Regions from separate parts of the Xanthomonas indica genome, predicted to be linked through region 1. Evidence: riboswitches for the same ligand, from Rfam matches in the RefSeq annotation. Region 1 holds a riboswitch; each other region holds the start of a gene.
The links. Region 1 has a riboswitch for cobalamin ahead of Q7W82_RS03500 (CoA-acylating methylmalonate-semialdehyde dehydrogenase). Riboswitches for the same ligand answer to the same signal wherever they lie in the genome.
Positions count from the first base shown of each region.

Region 2: another riboswitch for cobalamin. It lies ahead of btuB (TonB-dependent vitamin B12 receptor); the one in region 1 lies ahead of Q7W82_RS03500 (CoA-acylating methylmalonate-semialdehyde dehydrogenase).
Region 3: another riboswitch for cobalamin. It lies ahead of Q7W82_RS04040 (ribonucleoside-diphosphate reductase subunit alpha); the one in region 1 lies ahead of Q7W82_RS03500 (CoA-acylating methylmalonate-semialdehyde dehydrogenase).

Region 1 is NZ_CP131914.1:831,829-838,857, forward strand. It holds gene Q7W82_RS03485 (TonB-dependent receptor) at 1-1,703, shown strand, start outside; gene Q7W82_RS03490 (2OG-Fe(II) oxygenase) at 1,801-2,388, shown strand; gene Q7W82_RS03495 (manganese efflux pump MntP family protein) at 2,481-3,056, opposite strand; cobalamin riboswitch at 3,540-3,740, shown strand; gene Q7W82_RS03500 (CoA-acylating methylmalonate-semialdehyde dehydrogenase) at 3,878-5,392, shown strand; gene Q7W82_RS03505 (acyl-CoA dehydrogenase family protein) at 5,404-6,582, shown strand; gene Q7W82_RS03510 (enoyl-CoA hydratase) at 6,579-7,029, shown strand, end outside.
Region 2 is NZ_CP131914.1:1,358,867-1,365,895, forward strand. It holds gene gph (phosphoglycolate phosphatase) at 15-668, shown strand; gene btuB (TonB-dependent vitamin B12 receptor) at 1,102-2,973, opposite strand; cobalamin riboswitch at 3,087-3,304, opposite strand; gene Q7W82_RS05860 (TfoX/Sxy family protein) at 3,330-3,758, opposite strand; gene Q7W82_RS05865 (GAF domain-containing protein) at 3,755-4,237, opposite strand; gene bioD (dethiobiotin synthase) at 4,358-5,047, shown strand; gene Q7W82_RS05875 (phasin family protein) at 5,316-5,693, opposite strand; gene queD (6-carboxytetrahydropterin synthase QueD) at 5,976-6,335, opposite strand; gene Q7W82_RS05885 (DEAD/DEAH box helicase) at 6,511-7,029, opposite strand, start outside.
Region 3 is NZ_CP131914.1:962,960-969,988, forward strand. It holds gene ompR (two-component system response regulator OmpR) at 1-144, opposite strand, end outside; gene Q7W82_RS04035 (hypothetical protein) at 322-849, shown strand; cobalamin riboswitch at 1,036-1,257, shown strand; gene Q7W82_RS04040 (ribonucleoside-diphosphate reductase subunit alpha) at 1,438-3,849, shown strand; gene Q7W82_RS04045 (ribonucleotide-diphosphate reductase subunit beta) at 3,958-4,998, shown strand; gene Q7W82_RS04050 (flavodoxin) at 5,118-5,678, shown strand; gene Q7W82_RS04055 (thioredoxin family protein) at 5,764-6,096, shown strand; gene Q7W82_RS04060 (LysR family transcriptional regulator) at 6,937-7,029, opposite strand, start outside.

The sequences.
Region 1 (7,029 bases):
CGTACAACCCGTTCGGCGTGGAATTCGGCCCCAACGGCTACGAGTTCCGTTCGCGCTTCACCACCCTGGGCCAGCGCGAAGGCTTCTACGACACCGCCACCGACCAGGACGTGATCGGCCTGAAGGGCGGCATCGGCGACAGCAGTTGGGTGTGGGACACCAACTTCAACTACGGTCACTATCGCCAGCGCAACTGGAGCCACGGCTACGTCGACTACGCCGCGCTGCAGAGCGCGATCGACAGCGGGCAGGTCAACATCTTCGACCAGAACAACGCCAACACCATCGCCTGGCTGAAGAGCAACGAATCGATTCCGCGCCAGGAAACCACCACCATCATGCGCCAGTGGGAAGCCAGCGCCAACGGTAGCCTGTGGGAGATGCCGGCCGGCGCCGCGCAGCTGGCGGTGGGCGCGCTGTACCGCAAGGAGAGCCTGAACTCCACGGTGTCGGCCAATGCGCTGATCAACAGCGACAACACCTGCGCGGTCTCCTCCGAAGCGTGCTCCTCGCCGCTGAGCGGCAGCTTCAACGTCAAGGAGGCGTACGCCCAGCTGTTCGTGCCGGTGCTGGAGCAGTCCTCCCCGGTCGGCGCGCTCAACCTGACCCTGAGCGACCGCTACTCCGACTACAGCAGCGTGCGCTCGGGCAACAACAGCGCCTCGTTCCAGGTGGAATGGCGTCCGATCCACGACCTGATGGTGCGCGGCACCGCGGCGCAGGTGTTCCGTGCGCCGACGATCAGCGACATCTACCAGGGCCCGACCGCCGACTCGCCGAACTTCGTCGATCCGTGCATCGGCTACAGCGGCAGCGGCCACGCCAATGCCTGCGCCGGCGTGCCGGCCGGCTGGAACGGCTCGGGCCTGTCGCAGACCAACGGCATCGTGTCCGGGTCCAGCTATGTCGGTTATCAGCTCAAGCCGGAGAAGGGCACCTCCTTCGACTACGGCCTGGTCTACAGCCCCGAGTACGTGCCGGGCCTGTCGGTCAACCTCGACTGGTGGAAGGTCAAGCTCAACGACCTGATCCAGTCGATCTCCGCGCAGACCGTGGCCGACCTCTGCTACAACGACGACAACAGCCCGTACTGCAGCTACATCCACCGCTACGGCGCGGGTACCGTCAGCGCCGGCAACATCAACTACATCCAGACGCCGGTCGTGAACATCGGCAAGCTCAACACCCAGGGCATCGACCTCGGCGCCAACTACGTGCTGCCGGAGACCGCGTTCGGCAAGTTCACCGTGGCCGTGGACAGCACCTACCTGCACCGCTACGACATCGACACCGGAGACACGGTGGTGCACATGGCCGGCCGCTACAACTCGTCCTACGGCAACTACACGCACTGGCGCGCGCACGCCCAGGTCGGCTGGAAGCTGGGCAACTGGGATGCGAGCTGGACCACCCGCTGGATCGGCAAGGTGCAGGTCGGCAGTGGCGACCTGAGCCAGAACATGTCCGCCGATGCGGCGTTCAAGGGCGTGGTGCTGGACTACGGCAGCTACATGTACCACAACCTGCAGGTGGGCTACGACATGGCCGGGGCCAACCTGCGCCTGGACCTGGGCGTGGACAACCTGACCAACAAGCAGCCGCCGGTCATGTACCAGAACAACGTGTTGAACGCGAACACCGACGTGAGCACCTACGACACGCTCGGCCGCTACTACTGGATGCGGGCCACCTACCGCTTCTGAGTGGAGCCGGCGCCGCCCGCACACGCGGGCGGCGCCGGAGCGTGCGACACGGCGCGCCCCTCCGGGCGCGCCGTTCTGCTGCGGGGGCAGCATGCCGATGTGCCTGAACCACACCGACCTGCGCCACTACGTCCGCGTCTACGACGGGGCACTGGAGCCGGGCTTCTGCGCGCAACTGATCGCGCAATTCGAACACAGCGCCGCCCAGCACAGCCGCAATGGCGCCGGCCAGCGCGCCGGGCTGGACGACAGCGCCTGGACCGAACTCAACGTCACCCGTCTCGCCGATCCCGCGTTCCAGGGCTTTTTCATCGAGCAGGTGCGCGCGGCGCTGGCCCGCTACAACGCCGAGCTCGGGCTGTCCGCCGAAGTGCCGTGGCGCCCACGCCTGGCCGACCTGCGGATCAAGCGCTACCGCGCCGATGCCGGCGAACGCTTCCAGCCGCACTTCGACGCCTGCGACGCGGAGACCGGCCGCTACCTGGTGTTCCTGTGGTACCTCAACGACGTGGCCGAGGGCGGGCATACCCGCTTCCTCGACCTGGACCTGGAGGTCGCCCCGCGCGCCGGGCGCCTGCTGGTGTTCCCGCCGTACTGGATGTTCCTGCACGCCGGCCTGCCGCCGCGCAGCGGCGACAAGTACATCCTGTCCACCTATCTCGAATTCACCGCCAAGCCGGCCTGACCCAGGACGCCGTCAATGCGGGATGGGCACGCACGTCACCGCACATCCCCACTCCCGAATCCCGAATCCCGGCCGCACCAGCGCCCCGTCGATCAACCTGCACCATGCAGATGCTCGAACAGGATGGTGCTGCCGATCGCGATCAGCAGCGCGCCGCCGACGATCTCGGCGCGCTTGCCGGCGAGCGTGCCGAGCGCGCGGCCGAGCATGATGCCCAGGGTGACCATGGTCAGCGTGCACAGGCCGATGATCGCCGCGACCTCGACGATGTTCACGTCGAGGAAGGCCAGGCCGACGCCGACCGCCATCGCGTCGATGCTGGTGGCAAAGCCGGTGGCGGCCAGGTTCCAGAAGCCGTGGCGCTTGGGCGCGGCGTCCTCGGGCGCGTCGGTCTCCGGCTTGAGGCCGGCGACGATCATGTGCACGCCCAGCGCGCCGAGCAGGCCGAAGGCGATCCAGTGGTCGAAGGCGACCACGTACTTGGCCGCGGCCTGGCCCAGCGCCCAGCCCAGCGCCGGGGTCAGCGCCTCGATGCAGCCGAAGATCAGGCCGGCGCGCAGCGCATCGGCCCAGCGCGGCCGCTGCATCGCCGCGCCCTTGCCGACCGCCGCGGCGAAGGCGTCGGTCGACATGGCGATGCCGAGCAGCAGAATCGAAAGAAACGACATGGGGAACCGTACCGGGACAGGCGACAACGACGAGCGCGCGCGCCCGGCCGTCGCCTTGCGCACTCGCCGCTGGTCTCGCCAACCGAACTGGCTGCCCGTACCACGGCGCATCGGCCGAGTCTGTTGATACGGGCGCTGTCCGCACCGGGCGGACAGCAGGCTACTCCCCAAGGGGACGCGCAGTCTAACAGTCGCCAACTGCAGCGAACATCCCTGGAACGCACGCGAACCTGCAGCTTCTCTTCTTAGCATCGGCTATAGCGGCACGTGCTGGCGGGCGTCCCGTGCGGGACGTCGCGGCGGCCAGGTGCGGCGGCGATCGTGCGGCGCGCTGGATGTTGTCGCTGCGTCCTGTACACGCCTGTCGTGCACGCCCGTCGCTGCGGGCGACCGTCGCTTCTGCGCTGTCGGCATTCGTGCGCTGCGTGCCGGCGCCCACACCGCGCGCTGCGCTGCAGCGTGTTGCCGCCGCCGCGGCGCGACTACACTGGCCACGCTTCAGGTGCCTGGTCGTCGCAAGATGCGCCGGGTGAAACGGGAAGCCGGTCCGATGCCGGCGCTGCCCCCGCAACGGTAGGCGAGAACACCCGACAACAGACCACTGCGCAAGCGGGAAGGTGTCGGGGTAATGCGATCGCGCATTGCTCGCAAGCCCGGAGACCGGCCTGACGCGGACGTCCTGCGACGTTCTTTCTCGGGTGTTGCGGTGGGCAACCTGACGAGCCGAACGACGTCGGGGCCCTGCGCCGCGCGTTCGCTTGTCCTGTCCATCGCCGCCCGCCCGGTGGTGATGCGATGAGGAGACAGGACCCGTGAACCAGATGACCCGGACCCGCGCCGAGGTGGCGACCGTCAAGCTCTTGATCGACGGCGCGTTCGTCGAATCCAGCAGCAGCCAATGGCGCGAGGTGGTCGATCCGGCGACCCAGGACGTGCTCGCACGCGTGCCCTTCGCCACCGTCGCGGAAGTCGACGCCGCCGTGGCCGCCGCGCAACGCGCGTTCGCCAGCTGGCGCAAGACGCCGATCGGCGTCCGCGCGCGGATCTTCCTCACCTACCAGCAGCTGATCCGGGCGCACATGGGCGAGCTGGCGGCGATCCTCACCCGCGAGCAGGGCAAGACCCTGGCCGACGCGGAAGGCGATGTCTTCCGCGGCCTGGAAGTGGTGGAACAGGCCGCGGCGATCGGCAACCTGCAACTGGGCGAACTGGCCAACAACGTCGCCAACGGCGTGGATACCTACACGCTGCTGCAGCCGCTGGGCGTGTGCGCCGGCATCACCCCGTTCAATTTCCCGGCGATGATTCCGCTGTGGATGTTCCCGATGGCCATCGCCACCGGCAACACCTTCGTGCTCAAGCCGTCCGAGCAGGATCCGCTGGTGACCATGCGGCTGGTCGAACTGGCCTTGCAGGCGGGCGTGCCCAAGGGCGTGCTGAACGTCGTCCATGGCGGCGCCGAGGTGGTCGATGCACTGTGCGACCACGCCGACATCAAGGCGCTGTCGTTCGTCGGCTCCACCAAGGTCGGCACCCACGTGTACCAGCGCGCGGCGCTGGCCGGCAAACGCGTGCAATGCATGATGGGCGCCAAGAACCACGCGGTGGTGTTGCCGGATGCGCCGCGCGCGCAGACCCTCGACGCGCTGGTGGGCGCGGCCTTCGGCGCCGCCGGCCAGCGTTGCATGGCAGCCTCGACGGTGGTGCTGGTCGGCGAGGCGCAGCAGTGGATTCCCGACCTGGTGGCCAGGGCGCAGACACTGAAGGTCAACGCCGGCAGCGAACCCGGCACCGACCTGGGCCCGGTGATCTCGCGCAGCGCGCGCGAGCGCATCGAAGCGTTGATCGCCGCCGGCATCGCCGAGGGCGCGACGCTGGAACTGGACGGGCGCAACCCGACGGTGCCCGGTTTCGCGCACGGCAACTTCGTCGGCCCGACGATCTTCTCCGGGGTCGCACCGGGCATGCGCATCTACGACGAAGAGATCTTCGGCCCGGTGCTGGTGATCCTGGAGGCGGCCACGCTGGAGGACGCGATCGCCCTGGTCAACGCCAATCCGAACGGCAACGGCACGGCGCTGTTCACCCAATCCGGCGCCGCCGCACGCAGGTTCCAGGAGGAGATCGACGTCGGCCAGGTCGGCATCAACGTGCCGATCCCGGTGCCGGTGCCGCTGTTCTCCTTCACCGGGTCGCGCGCCTCCAAGCTCGGCGACCTCGGCCCCTACGGCAAGCAGGCGGTGCAGTTCTACACGCAGACCAAGACCGTCACCGCGCGCTGGTTCGACGACGCCGGCGCCGGCCAGGGCGTCAACACCACGATCCGCCTGTCGTGATGGCCACGGCGATGCAGTGGCCGCTGGAGCAGCCGGCCGATGCCGGCCTGGACGAGGCGCAGCGCGCCTATCGCGAGGCCGCGCGCGGCTTCGCCCAGGCCGAACTGGCGCCGCACGCGGCGCGCTGGGATGCGGACGGGATCTTCCCGCGCGAGGCGATCGGCCGGGCCGGCGAACTCGGTTTCTGCGGCCTGTACGTGGACGAGGACGCCGGCGGCAGCGGACTGTCGCGCCTGGATGCGGCGATCGTGTTCGAGGAACTGGCCGCGGTCGATCCGTCCACCGCCGCCTTCATCAGCATCCACAACATGGCCACCTGGATGCTGACCCGTTTCGCCACGCCGGCGGTGCGCAAGGACTGGGGCGCGGCGCTGGCCAGCGGCCGCAAGCTGGCCTCGTACTGCCTGACCGAACCCGGCGCGGGGTCCGACGCGGCCGCGCTGAAGACCCGCGCGGTGCGCGATGGCGACGGCTACCGCATCGACGGCAGCAAGGCCTTCATTTCCGGCGCCGGCGCGACCGACCTGCTGGTGGTGATGGCGCGCACCGGCGAGGACGGCGCGCGCGGCATCAGCGCCTTCGCGGTGCCGGCCGATGCGGCGGGAATCGGCTACGGGCGCAACGAGGACAAGCTGGGCTGGCACAGCCAGCCGACCCGCGCGGTGAGCTTCGACGGCGTGCGCGTGCCGCTGGCGCATCGCCTGGGCGAGGAGGGCGAGGGCTTCCGCATCGCGATGCGCGGCCTCGACGGCGGCCGCCTCAACATCGCCGCGTGCTCGCTGGGCGCGGGGCAGGGCGCGCTGGACGCGGCGCGGCGCTATCTGGGCGAGCGTCGCCAGTTCGGCAAGAAGCTCGCCGAGTTCCAGGCCCTGCAGTTCACCCTGGCCGACATGGCCACGCAACTGGTCGCTGCGCGGCAGATGGTGCACACCGCTGCGCGCAAGCTCGATGCCGGCGCCCGCGATGCGACGGTGTGGTGCGCGATGGCCAAGCGCTTCGCCACCGATGCGGGCTTTTCGATCTGCAACGACGCGCTGCAGCTGCATGGCGGTTACGGCTACATCCGCGAGTATCCGGTCGAACGCCTGCTGCGCGACAGCCGCGTGCACCAGATCCTGGAGGGCACCAACGAAATCATGCGCGTGATCGTCGCGCGCCACCTGCTGAACACCGAAGAGGAATTGCGATGAGCGTTGCCGACACCTCCTACCGCAACCGGGACTGGACCGGGCTGGGCCTGCAGATCGACGGCCACACCGCCGTGGTCACCCTGTCCAATCCGCCGGCCAACACCTGGACCGTGCAGAGCCTGCGCGCGCTAGGCGAGCTGGTCGGCGCGCTGGACGCGGATCGCGAGATCTATGCCCTGGTACTGGTCGGTGCCGGCGAGAAGTTCTTCAGCGCCGGTGCCGACCTCAACCAGTTCGCCGACGGCGACAAGGCGCTGGCGCGCGAGGCGGCGCGGCGTTTCGGCGAGGCCTTCGAGGCGCTGAGCGGATTCCGCGGCGTCAGCATCGCCGCGATCAACGGCTATGCGATGGGCGGCGGACTCGAAGCGGCCTTGGCCTGCGACCTGCGCATTGCCGAGGCGCAGGCGCAGATGGCCCTGCCCGAGGCGACGGTGGGCCTGCTGCCCT
Region 2 (7,029 bases), 530 kb from region 1:
TGTGTTGGCACGACATGACATTTCCTTATGCATTGGTGGTGTTCGACCTGGACGGCACCCTGGTCGACAGCGGCGCCGACATCGCCGAGGCGCTGAACCGCACCCTGGCCGACTTCGGCCTGCCGCGCGTGTCGGAGGCGACCGTGCTCGGCTGGATCGGCGAGGGCGTGCGCAAACTGGTCGAGAGCGCCTGGCGGCATGTCGGCGACGCCACGCCACTCGAGACGGTGATGCCGACCTTCATGCGTCACTACGCCGAATGCCTGTTGCGCAGTCCGCGGCTGTATCCGGGTGCGGCCGAGGCGCTGACGCAGTTGCATGCGGATGGTGTGACGCTGGCGCTGTGCACCAACAAGCCGTCGGCAATGGTGCCGCCGTTGTTGCGCCATCTGGGCGTGGCCGATCTGTTCTCTGCGGTGCTCGGCGGCGACAGTCTGCCCGAGCGCAAGCCCAGCCCGGCGCCGCTGCTGCACCTGGCGCAGCAGTTCGCGCAGCCGCCGGCGCGCTGCCTGATGGTCGGCGATTCGGGGACCGACCTGCAGGCCGGCCACGCCGCCGGCATGCCGGTGGCGCTGGTGCGTTACGGCTATCCGCGCGATCTGGATCTGGCCACGGCCGACGTGGTGTTGCTGATGGATGATTTGCGCGAGCTGCTGCGGCTGCGCTGATACGACGGCGATCCAAACACTGCGGTGTAGCGCAAAGACCGGGATGCGCTTGCAGGAGCGGCTTCAGCCGATGACGCAGTAAGCCCCTCTCCCCCCGGGAGAGGGGTTGGGGTGAGGGTCCGGGCGCGCAGCGGTCGCTGAACTGTCAGGTTTGTGCCGCGATGCATGAGCACGAGGGAGGCTGTTTGCGTTCGGCAGCCAGCGGCCTGATCGCGAGCGACCACGTGCGCGTGCGTCGCGCATGTCTGCTTTGAGAATGCGCGCATCTACATCCGCTGTGTTCGCACATGCCGCCTTTCGTAGGAACGGCTTCAGCCGCGACAGGCTTTCCCGGGAAAGCCGATCACGGCTGAAGCCGCTCCTACAAAAAAAGACGCGTGGTTTCTGCACTGTCGTCCCGCGCCACGCCATCGGCGCAGCGCGGGACGCCGGCTCAGCGCGCTGCCGGCGCGTAGCGCAGGGTCAGCGCGTACTCGCGGCCCGGCTGGTTGTACCAGTTCACCGTCTGGTAGTCGCGATCGAACACGTTGCTGGCCTTGGCCTGCAGCGTCCAGTCCGGGGTGAACGCGTATTCCGCGCGCAGGTCGACGGTGCCATAGCCGGCCAGGCGCACGCGGTTGGCCGCGTCGTCGAAGCGGTGGCCGCTGCCGAACACGGTGACGCCGAGCTTGACCGGGCCGATGCCGCGGTCCACGTCCAGGCGCGCGGTGTTCTGCGCGCGCCGCGCCAGCCAGTTGTCGCGGTTGTCGCCGTCGCTGCGGTTGCGCGGATCGGTGTGGCTCAGCTGCGCCGACAGTTCCCAGCCGGCCAGCAACGCATAGCCGGTCAGTTCGGCGCCGCGGATGCGTGCCTCGTCCACGTTGACCGGCAGGAAGCTGACCGCGTCGTAGGAGATCAGGTCCTTGACCCGGGTCTCGTAGGCGTTGAAGGTCCAGTTCCAGCTGTCGGCATACTGCGCGATGCCCAGGTTGCCGCTCTTGGAGCGCTCCGGCTTCAAGTCAGGGTTGCCGGCGAACGGGTAGTACAGGTCGTTGAAGGTCGGCGCCTTGAAGCCGGTGCCGACGCTGGCGGTGAGCTTGAGGCCATGCGCCAACGCCAGGCCCCAGCCGAGGCTGCCGGTGGTGTGCTCGCCGAACTGCTCGTTGTCGTCGCTGCGCACGCTGGCCTGCAGCTGCTGCGCGCCGAAGCGGCCCTGGTACTCGGCGAACACGCCGGTGTTGTCGCGGCTGTCGACGTCGAAGGCGGTGGTGCTGGCGACGTGCTCACGCTGCCAGTCGCTGCCGACGCTGAGCAGGTGGCCTTCGGCCAGGGTGATGTCGCCCTGCAGCGCGGCGGTGTCGCGGCGGCTGTCGAAGGTGCTGATGAAGCTGCGGGTGCGCGCGCCCGGCGCACGGTAGTAGCTGTCGGCGTCGTCGACGTTGCGGCCCAGCTGCGCGGCCAGGTGCAGGCGATCGGAGGGCGTCCAGTCGAGCTTGCCGCTGAACACCTGCTGGGTGTTGTCGGCCTCGTTGCCGGCGAACAGCGCGTCGCCGTCGTACGCGTTGCGGCTGTCGATGTTCAGCGCCTGGCCCTCGATGCGCAGCGTGTCGGTCAGGGCGTAGCCGCCGCGCGCGCTCAGCGAGACGTTGCGGTAGCCGTCGCGGTCGGGCTGGTCGACGAAGCAGCCGGCGAATAGCGTGGCCGAGCCGTTGCAGGCATTGATGCCGTCGGTCTTCTGGTAGCCGCCCTGCACGGCCAGCCAGCCGCGCTCGCCGCGGTTGCTGAAGCCGGCGCCGGCCTCGCGCAGGCCGTGGCTGCCGCCGCCCAGGCTCAGGTTCTGCTGGAAGCCCTGGCCGCCGCGGCGGGTGAAGATCTGGATGACGCCGCCGATCGCGTCGGAGCCGTACAGGCTCGAACGCGGGCCGCGCACGATCTCGATGCGCTCGATCTGGCTCAGCGGCAGATCCTGGAACGCGGCCAGGCCGGCGCTGGCCGAGCCGATGCGCACGCCGTCCACCAGCACCAGCACGTGGTCCGATTCGCTGCCGCGCAGGTTCAGCGTGGTCAGCTTGCCCAGGCCGCCCTGGTTGGAGATGCCGATGCCGGCGCGGCCCTGCAGCAGCTGCGCCAGCGAATCGGCCTGGCTGCGCTCGATCTCGGCGCGGTCGATGACCTGCGCCGGGACCACGCTGTCCTCCACCGAGATCTGGGTGCGGGTGGCGGTGACCAGGACCTGGTCGAGGTCGGTGGCGGCATCGGCGGCGTGGGCCAGCGCGGGCAGGGACAGGGCGGACGCGATCGCGACCGAAAGCAGGCGGGACGACATGGGTGGCAACTCCGGCGCGCGGCTGCGCGCTGTGACGGCAAGGGAGTCGCGAACGGAAGGTGCAAGCGGACGGCGCCGGACACGGCGCGGCACGCCGCGACGCCCTCCGCATCGCAACCAGTGAACTGCAAGGCCGGTCTCCGGGCTGGCGATCGGGGAGGCGGACCTCCCGGCTGCGACGCCTTCCCATGCCCAGGCACAGTGGCGCAGGTCGTCAGCGCGGATCGCTTACCGTTGCGGGGGCAGCGCCGGCCTTGTCGCAAGACGCACCGGCTTCCCGTTTCAACCCGCTGGCCGGAGCCGGCGGGTCACCTTGAAGCGGCGCGATTGTACGCGATCGCCGCTGCCTGCGCGGCTCAGTCGGCGTGGGTGCCGTGGCCGTCGTCGTCGCCGTGATGGTCGTTCGCCGGCGTGTCGTGCGGGTCGGGCGCGTAGGCGCCGTCGGCGTCATCGTCGCCGCGCGTATCGGCGCGGTCGAAATGGGTGGTCGCCACCGGCCCGGCGACCGGCAGGCCGCGCTGCGCCGGCAGCGCCGCCGTTGCGGTCTCCAGCTCGCCCAGCAACTGCGCGCGCCGCGCCTCGGACAGTTCCTGCCAGTGGCAGCCGCTGAGCGCGCCTTCCAGCGAATACAGCAGGTTGAGGCTGGGCTTGAAGCCGGCACGCTTGACCTTGACGAAGGCCCCGACCGCGCCGGCCGCCTCCAGGTCCTGCTGCGTGCGCACGCCGACCTGGCGCAGCCAGGCCGCGCTCTTGGGGCCGATGTTGCGCAGCTTGGTGGTGCTCATCGCAGGCTGTCGACGAAGACCTGGGCGATCGCTTCCAGCCCGCGCTGGTCGTCGGCGTCGAAGCGGGCCAGGTCGGGGCTGTCCAGGTCGAACACGCCGACCAGCGCGCTGTCGCGCAGCAGCGGTACCACCAGTTCCGAACGCGAGGCCGCATCGCAGGCGATGTGCCCGGGGAACGCCTCCACGTCGTCGATGCGCTGGGTCTGGCCGCTGCTGGCGGCCGCGCCGCATACGCCCTTGTGCAGCGGAATGCGCACGCAGGCCGGCAGACCCTGGAACGGCCCGACCACCAGTTCCTTGCCGTCGTAGAGATAGAAACCGACCCAGTTCAGCCGCGGCAGCGCGTGGTACACCAGCGCCGCCAGGTTGGCGGCATTGGCGATACGGTCGGGCTCCCCGGCGACCAGGGCACGGGCCTGGTCGAGCAACTGGGCGTACTGTTCCGGCTTGCTGCCGGTGAGCGAGGACGAGGCGAACATCGCCCGAGTCTAGCAGCGCGCTGGGTCCGCCGGCACCGCCGCGGCTGACGCGCGCGGCGCGCCCGGCTATCCTGCGCGCCGCCGCGCGTCCCGCCGGCCAACCGACAGGGTTTCGTTCGCATGGCTGTTCCCGCCTTCTACGTCACCGGCACCGATACCGGCATCGGCAAGACCATCGCCAGCACCGCGCTGCTGCATGCCCTGCGTGCGCGCGGCCAGCGCGCGGTGGGCATGAAGCCGGTGGCCAGCGGCTGCACGCGCGAGGCCGAGGGCTGGCGCAACGAGGACGCACTGGCGTTGCAGGAGGCCAGCGCGCCGCGCCCGCGTTATGACGATCTCAATCCCTACGCGCTGCCGCTGCCGCTGGCGCCGGAACTGGCCGCCGCCGACGCCGGCGTGCAACTGGAACTGGCGCCGATCGCGGCCGCGTTCGAACGCCTGCGCGCGCAGGCCGACGTGGTGGTGGTGGAAGGCGTGGGCGGCTGGGCGGCACCGTTGTCGGCGACGCTGGACCAGGCCGATCTGGCGCGCGCGCTGCGGCTGCCGGTGGTGCTGGTGGTCGGCCTGCGCCTGGGCTGCCTCAACCACGCCCGGCTCAGCGCCGCGGCGATCGCCGCCGACGGCCTGCAGTGCATCGGCTGGATCGGCAACGAGATCGACCCGGCGATGGAGCGCATCGACGACAACATGGCGATGCTGCGCACGCGGCTGCCGATGCCGTGCTGGGGGCGGCTGCCGTACCGGCCGCAACCGCAGGCCGAGCAACTGGCCGCGCAGTTGCAGCCTTGGGCAGGAATGTCGCCGGGCTGACCAACTGCCGGACGGGTTGTGTGGGAGGGACTTCAGTCCCGACACCTCACAAACGAAGCATCGGTGTCGCAGCTTTCCCGCAAAGAAAGACAGGAACGCCGGGACGCACGCGATCGACCAATCCCCAATCCCCAACTCCCGAATCCCGCCCATAAAAAAGGCCCGGTAGAGGGAGGGATCTACCGGGCCTTGGGGTTGCACGGGGGGAGGGACCCGTGCAGACCGAGGGTGCGTCGGGCGGCGAACCGCAGCGACGTCGAATCGGGTCTTACTTGGCGGCGGGCTTGGCTTTGGGCGCGGCTTGCTCGGTCGCCGCCTCGAACTGGTGCTTGGCGAGCTGGCCGATGGCCTCGGAGGTCTTCAGGCTCAGGCCGAACACTTCCTGGTTGGCCGTGGCCAGCCGCTCGAAGTTGTCGCGGGCGATCTGCAGGCCCTTCGGCCACAGCGCCTGCACGGTGCCCAGGTCGCGTGCCTCGGTCAGTTCGCCGAGGAAGCCGGTGGTGGCCGACACATTCTTTTCGAAGGTCTTCAACTGCACGCCGAATACGCTCTCGGCGCTCTCCAGCGCCAGGCGGTTGGCACGCGCCGCGGTGGCGGCGAACTGCTGGGTGTAGCTGCTGAACTGGTCGTTGAATTGAGCGGACATCATGCAACTCCATTGGAATGCCGACTGCTGTTGCAGTGCAACATACGCCCATTCTGCTGCGATGCAACAAAATTTTCTGAAGCCGCTCAGGATCCGTTCAAACTGCTTTTCTGCTCAATGGCTTGGCGCAATTCCGCCAGCCCTTGCCGGACGCCCCCGCGAGCCTGGAAAGCGCCAGATGCGCGCGACGACGAACGCAAGGCGGGCGGCATCGAAAACCCTCAGCCGGCGCGGTGCCGTCCTTGCGATTCCCTAGTCCCCATTCCCCAATCCCAGCCTTGCTCAGCCCGGACCGCGATAGCGGCAGCCGGACGTGCAGGTCTCGTGCACCACCACCTCGCTCAGCAGCGGCAGCGCCGGCTTGAGCCGTTCCCAGATCCACATCGCCAGGCGCTCGCTGGTGGGGTTGTCCAGCCCGTCGATGTCGTTGAGGTAGTGGTGGTCGAGCTGGTCGTAGAGCGGGCGGAACGCCGCCTTGATGTCGCCGAAATCCATGACCCAGCCGCTCTCGGCGCCGGGTTCGCCGCTGACGTGCAGCTCGATGCGGAACGAATGGCCGTGCAGGCGCGCGCACTTGTGGCCCGGCGGCACGTTGGGCAGGCGGTGCGCGGCTTCGAGGGTGAAGACTTTGAAGATATCCATGGGAGGCATTCTACGGTCGGGGTGGGGCGGCATGGCGCGATGCTGGGCGCGCGCAACGACGGCGGTGGCGTCATGCTGCAGGGCGGGCGATCTGCGCGCTGCCAGGTGAAGCGGAATAAAAAGGCCGCCCCGAAGGGCGGCCTGGGTGCGTGCGGAGGGCGCGGCCGCGGAAGGCTCAGCGCGGCGCGGCGGGGCGGTTGCCGCCGCCGTTGCCCTGGCGGCGGCCCTGACCCTGGCGGCGGGCGCCGTCGGCGTGGTGGCCGCCGGGCTTCTTGCTGCCGGCGTGGGCATGCGCATGCGCCGGCGCATCGCCGTGGCCGCGGCGGGCATGGCTGCCGCGGCGCGGCGGACGCTGGCCGCCCGGACGCTCGTCCGGCGGGTTGTTGTTGCCCCAGCGGATCGGCGTGACCGGCTCGAAGCCCGGCACGTCGCGGATGTCCATCTCGCGCTTGAGCATGCGTGCGATCGCGCGCAGCAGCTTGGCCTCGTCCTGCGCCACCAGCGAGATCGCCTCACCGGTCGAACCGTTGCGGCCGGTGCGGCCGATGCGGTGCACGTAGTCCTCGGCGACCATCGGCAGGTCGTAGTTGATGACCTTGGGCAACTGGTCGATGTCGATGCCGCGCGCCGCGATGTCGGTGGCCACCAGCACGGTGATCCGGCCGGCCTTGAAGTCGCTCAGCGCACGCAGGCG
Region 3 (7,029 bases), 130 kb from region 1:
CGCCAGCGCCTGCTGCAGTTGCACGCCGTCGGCCACCGCCTTGACCGCGAAGCCCTGGCTCTCCAGGTAGCGGCACAGCAGGGCGCGCAGGCGGTCGTCGTCGTCGACCAGCAGCAGGCGGGGAGCGGGCGCGGCATCGTGCATGGATGCCACTATCGGCTGCGCCGGCGCCTTGCGGCAACGGCGGCCGCGGCGCAACTGTAAGCGGATGTTTCCGCCGCGGCCTGCGGCAACATCTGCTGGCCGATGCGGTGCCCCGCGCGCCGGCGCCGTGGCTACGGTGACCTCGGCAGCATGCCGCTGCTGTCACCGGAGTACGCCATGTCACTGTCCCCTCGCACCACCTGCTTGCTGCTGGCGCTCGCTGCCGGCGTCCTGGCCGCGCCCATCGCCCACGCGCGCGAGCACACCCGCACACGCAGCGCCGGCACCACCGATGGTGTCCGCCACGCCGCCGTCCAGGCCAGCGCCAGCAGCGCCCACGGCAGCGTGCAGCGGGCCCGGCAGTGGCAGGCCGACGGCCAGGGCAACGCCAGCGCAAGCAGTGCCGCCACCCGCGCGACGACCGCCGGCGGCAGCGCCACGCGCCAGGGCAGTGCGTACCGCGATGCCGACGGCAGCGCCGGCCGCCAGGGCAGTGCCAGCGTGCAGCGCGCCGACGGCGCCAGTGCCAGCAGCAGCGGCAGCCTGGTCCGGGCCGCCGACGGCACCCTCAGCGGCAGCCGCCAGAGCAGTGTCGACGGCGCGCAGGGGAGCTACCAGGGCAGTACCAGCGTGCAGGACGGCAGTGTCGTCCACACCGGCACCTGCACCGACGCGGGCGGCACGGTGGTGCCGTGCCGCCCGTAAGCATCGGCGCGGCGCGAGGTGTCGGCGGGGGCGGAAGGTCTCCGCCAGCGGCCGGCTTCACGGCCCGATCACGGCCGAGAATGGCCTGCGCGGACGGGCCGGCACTGCCGGAAATCGGCAAACCGTTGCCAGGCTTAGGTTTTCGTAATTTGACCCATATTTAGCGTTGACGCCGTTGGCCGACCACACTATCTTGGGGTGGTCGGTTCCTGCGGCCCCAAGCCGCGGGATCAAAAGGGAAGCCGGTGCGGCGTGCCAACGCCAATTCCGGCGCTGCCCCGCAGCGGTAATTGGGAACGAACCCGTCATCCGCACTGAGGCGCCCGCCTTGGGAAGCGACGGGCTAGGAACCGGCCACGCGGCCGTCGCCCATCAGCCCGAAGACCTGCCGACAGCCGCGCGAAGCACACCGCGCGGCGCCGACCGTGCGATCTCCGGGGGGAGAGGGTCGGTGCAGCGTGGACCGCCCGCAGGCCTGGTGCCTGCGCCGTTTGCAGTCTTCGCGACACCGCCCGCCCACCTGCCGATCCGGTCGGACCGCTGCCTGCGAGGGTCGGGCGGCCGCGTGCACCACGCTTGGAGACCTTCATGAGCCAGACCCACAGCCTGCCGGCCACCGCGTCCGTCGACGCCGCCGTCGACCCCACGACCGCTGCCGCCACTGCCCAGCCGGAACCGGCCAGCAGCGAGCCGAGCAACGACCAGCGCGCCGTGACCTGGATCGTCAAGGACGGCGGCAACCGCCGCATGGCCTTCGACCGCTCGCGCCTGCAGCGCACCCTGGACCGGATCCACGCCGAGTTCCCGCAGCTGGACGTGAGCGACTACGAGCGCAAGGCCTTCGCCTTCATCGAGAAGAAGGAAAGCCTGTCGGCCGACGACATGGTCGACTACCTGATCCGCGAGGCCGAGTCGCGCGTGGACATCGCCACGCCGGAGTGGGAGTACTTCGCCGCGCGCCTGTACCTGGACCGCCTGTACAAGCGCGCCAGCAAGAACCGTTTCTACGATGCCGGCGAGAAGTACGGCTCCTACGTCGGCCTGCAGGAAAGCCTGGCCGACCGCGGCGTGTACTCGATCGACATCCTCAAGAACTACTCCAAGGACGAACTGGCCGAAGCCGGCCGCATGATCGATCCGGAGCGCGACAAGCTGTTCGCCTACAACGGCCTGTACCTGCTGGCCACGCGCTACCTGGCCACCGACAACTCGCGCAAGGTGTACGAACTGCCGCAGGAGCGCTGGCTGACCATCGCCCTGTACCTGATGCAGGACGAGAAGCCGCGCGAGCGCCGCATGCAGCTGGTCGGCGAGGCCTACTGGGCGCTGTCCAACCTGTACATGACCGTCGCCACGCCGACCCTGGCCAACGCCGGCAAGATCGGCGGGCAGCTGTCGAGCTGCTTCATCGACACCGTCGACGACAGCCTGCAGGGCATCTACGACTCCAACACCGACGTGGCGCGCGTGTCCAAGCACGGCGGCGGCGTCGGCGCCTACCTGGGCTACGTGCGTTCCTCCGGTTCGGCGATCCGCGGGGTGAAGAACTCCAGCGGCGGCGTGGTGCCGTGGATCAAGCAGCTCAACAACACCGCCGTGTCGGTGGACCAGCTCGGCCAGCGCAAGGGCGCCATCGCCGTGTACCTGGACATCTGGCACCGCGACATCGAGGCGTTCCTGGACCTGCGCCTGAACAACGGCGACCAGCGCCTGCGCGCGCACGACGTGTTCACCGCGGTGTGCGTGCCGGACATCTTCATGGAAGCGGTGGAACGCCGCGGCGAGTGGTATCTGTTCGACCCGCACGAGGTGAAGGAGGTCAAGGGCTGGTACCTGCAGGACTTCTTCGACGAGAAGCGCGGCGAAGGCAGCTTCCGCGCCCGCTACGAGGAAGTGGTGGCCGACGAGCGCATCGGCCGCAAGGTGGTCAAGGCCATCGACATGTTCAAGCGCATCATGGTCAGCCAGCTGGAGACCGGCAACCCGTTCATGTTCTACCGCGACGAAGTCAATCGCATGAACCCGAACAAGCACCAGGGCATGGTCTATTCCAGCAACCTGTGCACTGAGATCCTGCAGAACATGAGCCCAACCCGGGTCATCCAGGAGATGATCAGCGGCGACCAGATCGTCACCACCAAGCAGGCCGGCGACTTCGTCGTGTGCAACCTGTCCTCGGTGAACCTGGGCCGTGCGGTGACCGCGCAGCCGGACCTGCTGTCGCCGGACATCCTGGAGCGGCTGATCCGCGTCCAGGTGCGCATGCTCGACAACGTCATCGACCTCAACGAACTGCCGGTGCCGCAGGCCACCATCACCAACCAGAAGTACCGCGCGATCGGCCTGGGCACCTTCGGCTGGCACCACCTGCTGGCGCAGAAGGGCATCGACTGGAATTCGCCGGACGCCGAGGCGTACAGCGATTCGCTGTACGAACGCATCAACTACCTGACCATCCAGGCGAGCCTGGCGCTGGCCAAGGAGAAGGGCGCGTACAAGGTGTTCAAGGGCAGCGACTGGCAGAACGGCGAGTACTTCACCAAGCGCGGCTACGACAGCGCCGAGTGGCAGGAACTGGCCGCGCAGGTAAGCGTGCACGGCGTGCGCAACGCCTGGATGGTGGCGGTGGCGCCGAACATGAGCACCGCGCAGATCGCCGGCTCCACTGCGTCGATCGACCCGATCTACAGCGCGTTCTACTACGAAGAGAAGAAGGACTTCCGCCGCCCGGTGGTGGCGCCGGGGCTGACCGTGGACACCTATCCGTACTACGAGAAGGGCGCCTACAAGGTCGACCAGTTCGCCAGCGTGCGCCAGAACGCGCGCCGCCAGCGTCACGTCGACCAGTCGATCAGTTTCAACTTCTACGTGCCCAGCGGCATCCGCGCCAGCACCCTGCTGGACCTGCACATGACCGCGTGGAAGGAAGGCCTGAAGACCACGTACTACGTGCGCTCCAACGACATCGACATCAGCGAGTGCGAGTGGTGCTCGAGCTGATCGCGGGCGCCTGAGCCCAGCGCCGCGCGGCAGGCCGCCCCTGCCGCGCGCGTCCCGCATTCCCGCGCCGCCCGCCGGCGCCGTTCACCCGACTACCGAAGCACATCCATGGCCATCGCGCTCGACCGCATCAAGATCCTCGAACCGCTGCACCCCAACCGCTCCACCGGCATCATCAACGGCACCACCAGCGGCATCCTCAACTGGAACGACATCCCGTACCCGTCCTTCTACCGGGCGTACAAGGAGCTGTCGACCAACTTCTGGATCCCCGACGAAGTGGACATGAAGGGCGATGCCAAGCAGTACGGGGAGCTGTCGGCGCGCGAGAAGAACGCCTACGACTCGATCATCGGTCTGCTGGCCACGCTGGATTCGCCGCAGACGCGCTTCATCTACAACGTCGCCGAATACATCACCGACCCGGCCGCGCACGCCAACGCCGCGATCATCGGCCAGCAGGAAGTGATCCACAACGAGAGCTACTCGTACGTGCTGGCCTCGATCGCCGGCCTGGCCGACCAGAACCGCGTGTTCGAGATCGCCCGCACGCATCCGACCATCATCGCGCGCAACCAGCCGATCATGCAGGCCTATGACGACTTCATGCGCGAGAAGACCGCAGAGACCCTGCTGCGCTCGCTGATCCAGTCCTCGATCCTGGAAGGCATCAACTTCTATTCCGGCTTCGCGTATTTCTACAACCTGGTCCGGCAGAACCGCATGACCGGCACCGGCAAGATCATCAGCTTCATCAACCGCGACGAGCTGGCCCACACCAAGTTCATCAGCGAGCTGATCCGCGCCATCATCGGCGAGAATGCCGAGCTGCAGACCAACGAGCTGACCGACTACGTGCACCAGGCCTTCGAACACGCGATCCGCCTGGAGACCGAGTGGTCCTCGGAAGTGCTCGACGGCATCGAGGGCATCGACGTGGACGAAATGATCCAGTACGTGAAGTACCGCGCCAACAAGATGTCCGGCATGCTCGGCATCGAGAAGCTGTACAGCGGCGCCAGCGACAACGTGATGCCGTGGATCAAGGCCTACGCCGACAACTTCACCGAGACCAAGACCGACTTCTTCGAGATGCGCAACGCCAGCTACAAGAAGACCAACTCGGACAACGGCTTCGACGATCTCTGAAGGGCCGGATTCGGGATGATCAGCCGTTCGGCTGCTGAAAAGCCGGGCATTCGGGATTGGTGAAGCACCGCCATCCTGCTCTGACGAATCCCGAATCCCCACTCCCCAATCCCCGCCCCATGCGTATCCTGCTCGCCTACGCTTCGCTCAGCGGCAATACCCGCGACGTCGCCCGCCGCGTGCATGCGCAGTGCGAGGCGGCGGGGCACGCGGTGACCTGGATCCATACCGACCTGCAGACGTTGCAGGGTGCGCTCGGCGATGCCGCGCACGCGGCGCAGTTCGATCTGCATCTGCTCGGCAGCTGGACCGACAACGCCGGGCGCACGCCGTCGGAGATGAAGCGCTACATCGCCGAACTGGTCGAGGCGGTGGGCAAGACGATCGAGGTGGCGGCGTTCGGCACCGGCGAGACGCAGTGGGGCTTGGAGTATTACTGCGGTGCGGTCAAGCGCATCGCACGGTTCTTCGACAGCGTCTATCCGTTGCTGGAGATCGAGCAGATGCCGCATGGCGACCGCGACAACGCGGCGATCGACGCCTGGTGTGCGCAGGTGCTGGCGTTGCGCGCGGCGCGGGCGTCGTCGGCAGGCGCGGTGCCGGCGGCCGCTGCCGAGCCCCCGTGCACCGGTGCGGGCGGGTTCGCTGCGATGGGGTTGCCGCTGCATGGCAGCGGCTGACGCCGTCGTCCATCCGTTTTCCTGGTAGCACCGGCGTCGTCATCGCACGCCGTGTTTCCTCCGACATCAGACAAGGTTCCGTTCCATGCTCACCACCATCACCGTCTCCAGTGCCGAACAGTTCGCCGATGCGCTTGCCGCGCACCCGCGCGTGCTGGCCGATTTCAACAAGGACAACTGCCCCGGTTGCCGCATGCTCGACAAGTCGCTGGAGCGCTTCGCCGAGAGCGACACGGCGCAGGGCGTGACCCTGCTCAAGGTGAAGATGGAGGACGTGGGCGAGGACTTCTTCCGCGCTCAGGGGCTGCGGCAGACGCCGACGCTGATGCTGTTCCGCCAGGGCGAGGAAGTGGCGCGCGTGCCCGGCTTCGTGCCGCCGGCCAAGATCGACGAAGCGGTGCGCACGCATCTGGGCTGAGCGCGGCGCGTTCCTCGCACCTCGTATCTCGTAGGAGCGGCTTCAGCCGCGACGGGCTTTCCCATAGCGTCTGTCGCGGCTGAAGCTGCTCCTACGGTTCTTCTTGTCCGACACGAAAGCTTGGAAGCAACAGCAAAGGCTTTCGCCCTTTCGGGCGAGTTACTTTGATCAGCCTTCGGCTGCTGAGAAGCACTTCTTTGCTCGCGCAAAGAAAAGGTAACCAAAAGAAGCGCTTTACCACAGCCGAAGGCTGGTCAAGCGCGCCCTGCCTTGCGCCCTCCGCGCTAGCGCGCTCCGGGTCCGCATCCATAACGGGGATCCGCGGAAGGGGCATCCTGCCCCTGCCGCGGACGGCGCACATCCATGTGCGCCGCCCTTCGGGTGTTTCCCCGCGATGGCCGCCGCTGTGGAAGGGAACCCGGTAAGTCAAAAGCTAAAGCAACAGCAAAAGCCCGAGCAACTGCCGCTGCAGCGCATGTCCGCGTCATTGCAGCGTCCGCCAGCGAATGCGCTGCGCGTGGCGTGCAGGTATCGTGGGCGGCAAGCGTCCAGGGGTTGCGTGTGGCGTGATGCGGCGGCGTGTTCCTCGTAACCCGGTGAACCCAGCGTAGGAGCGGCTTCAGCCGCGACAGGTTTTACCTTGGAAACCTCTATCGCGCCTGATGGTACGAGGCATGCCTAACGCCTCTCGCCGGGGCTTGCGATAAGTCGGATGGGTGCACTGTGGGAGGGACTTCAGTCCCGACGCGTTGAGGTTGGGTACCTGGCAGCGTTGTTCGTCGCGGCTGCCCGGCAATTGATTCGTTCATGCATACAGAGCGTAGCCATGTACTGCAATCCCTACCCACGCCTGCCCGCCGCATGCCCCTGCGCCAACTGCCACAGGTGGCGCACGATCGGCATCGCCTGCGCGGTAGCTGGCAGCGCGGCCAG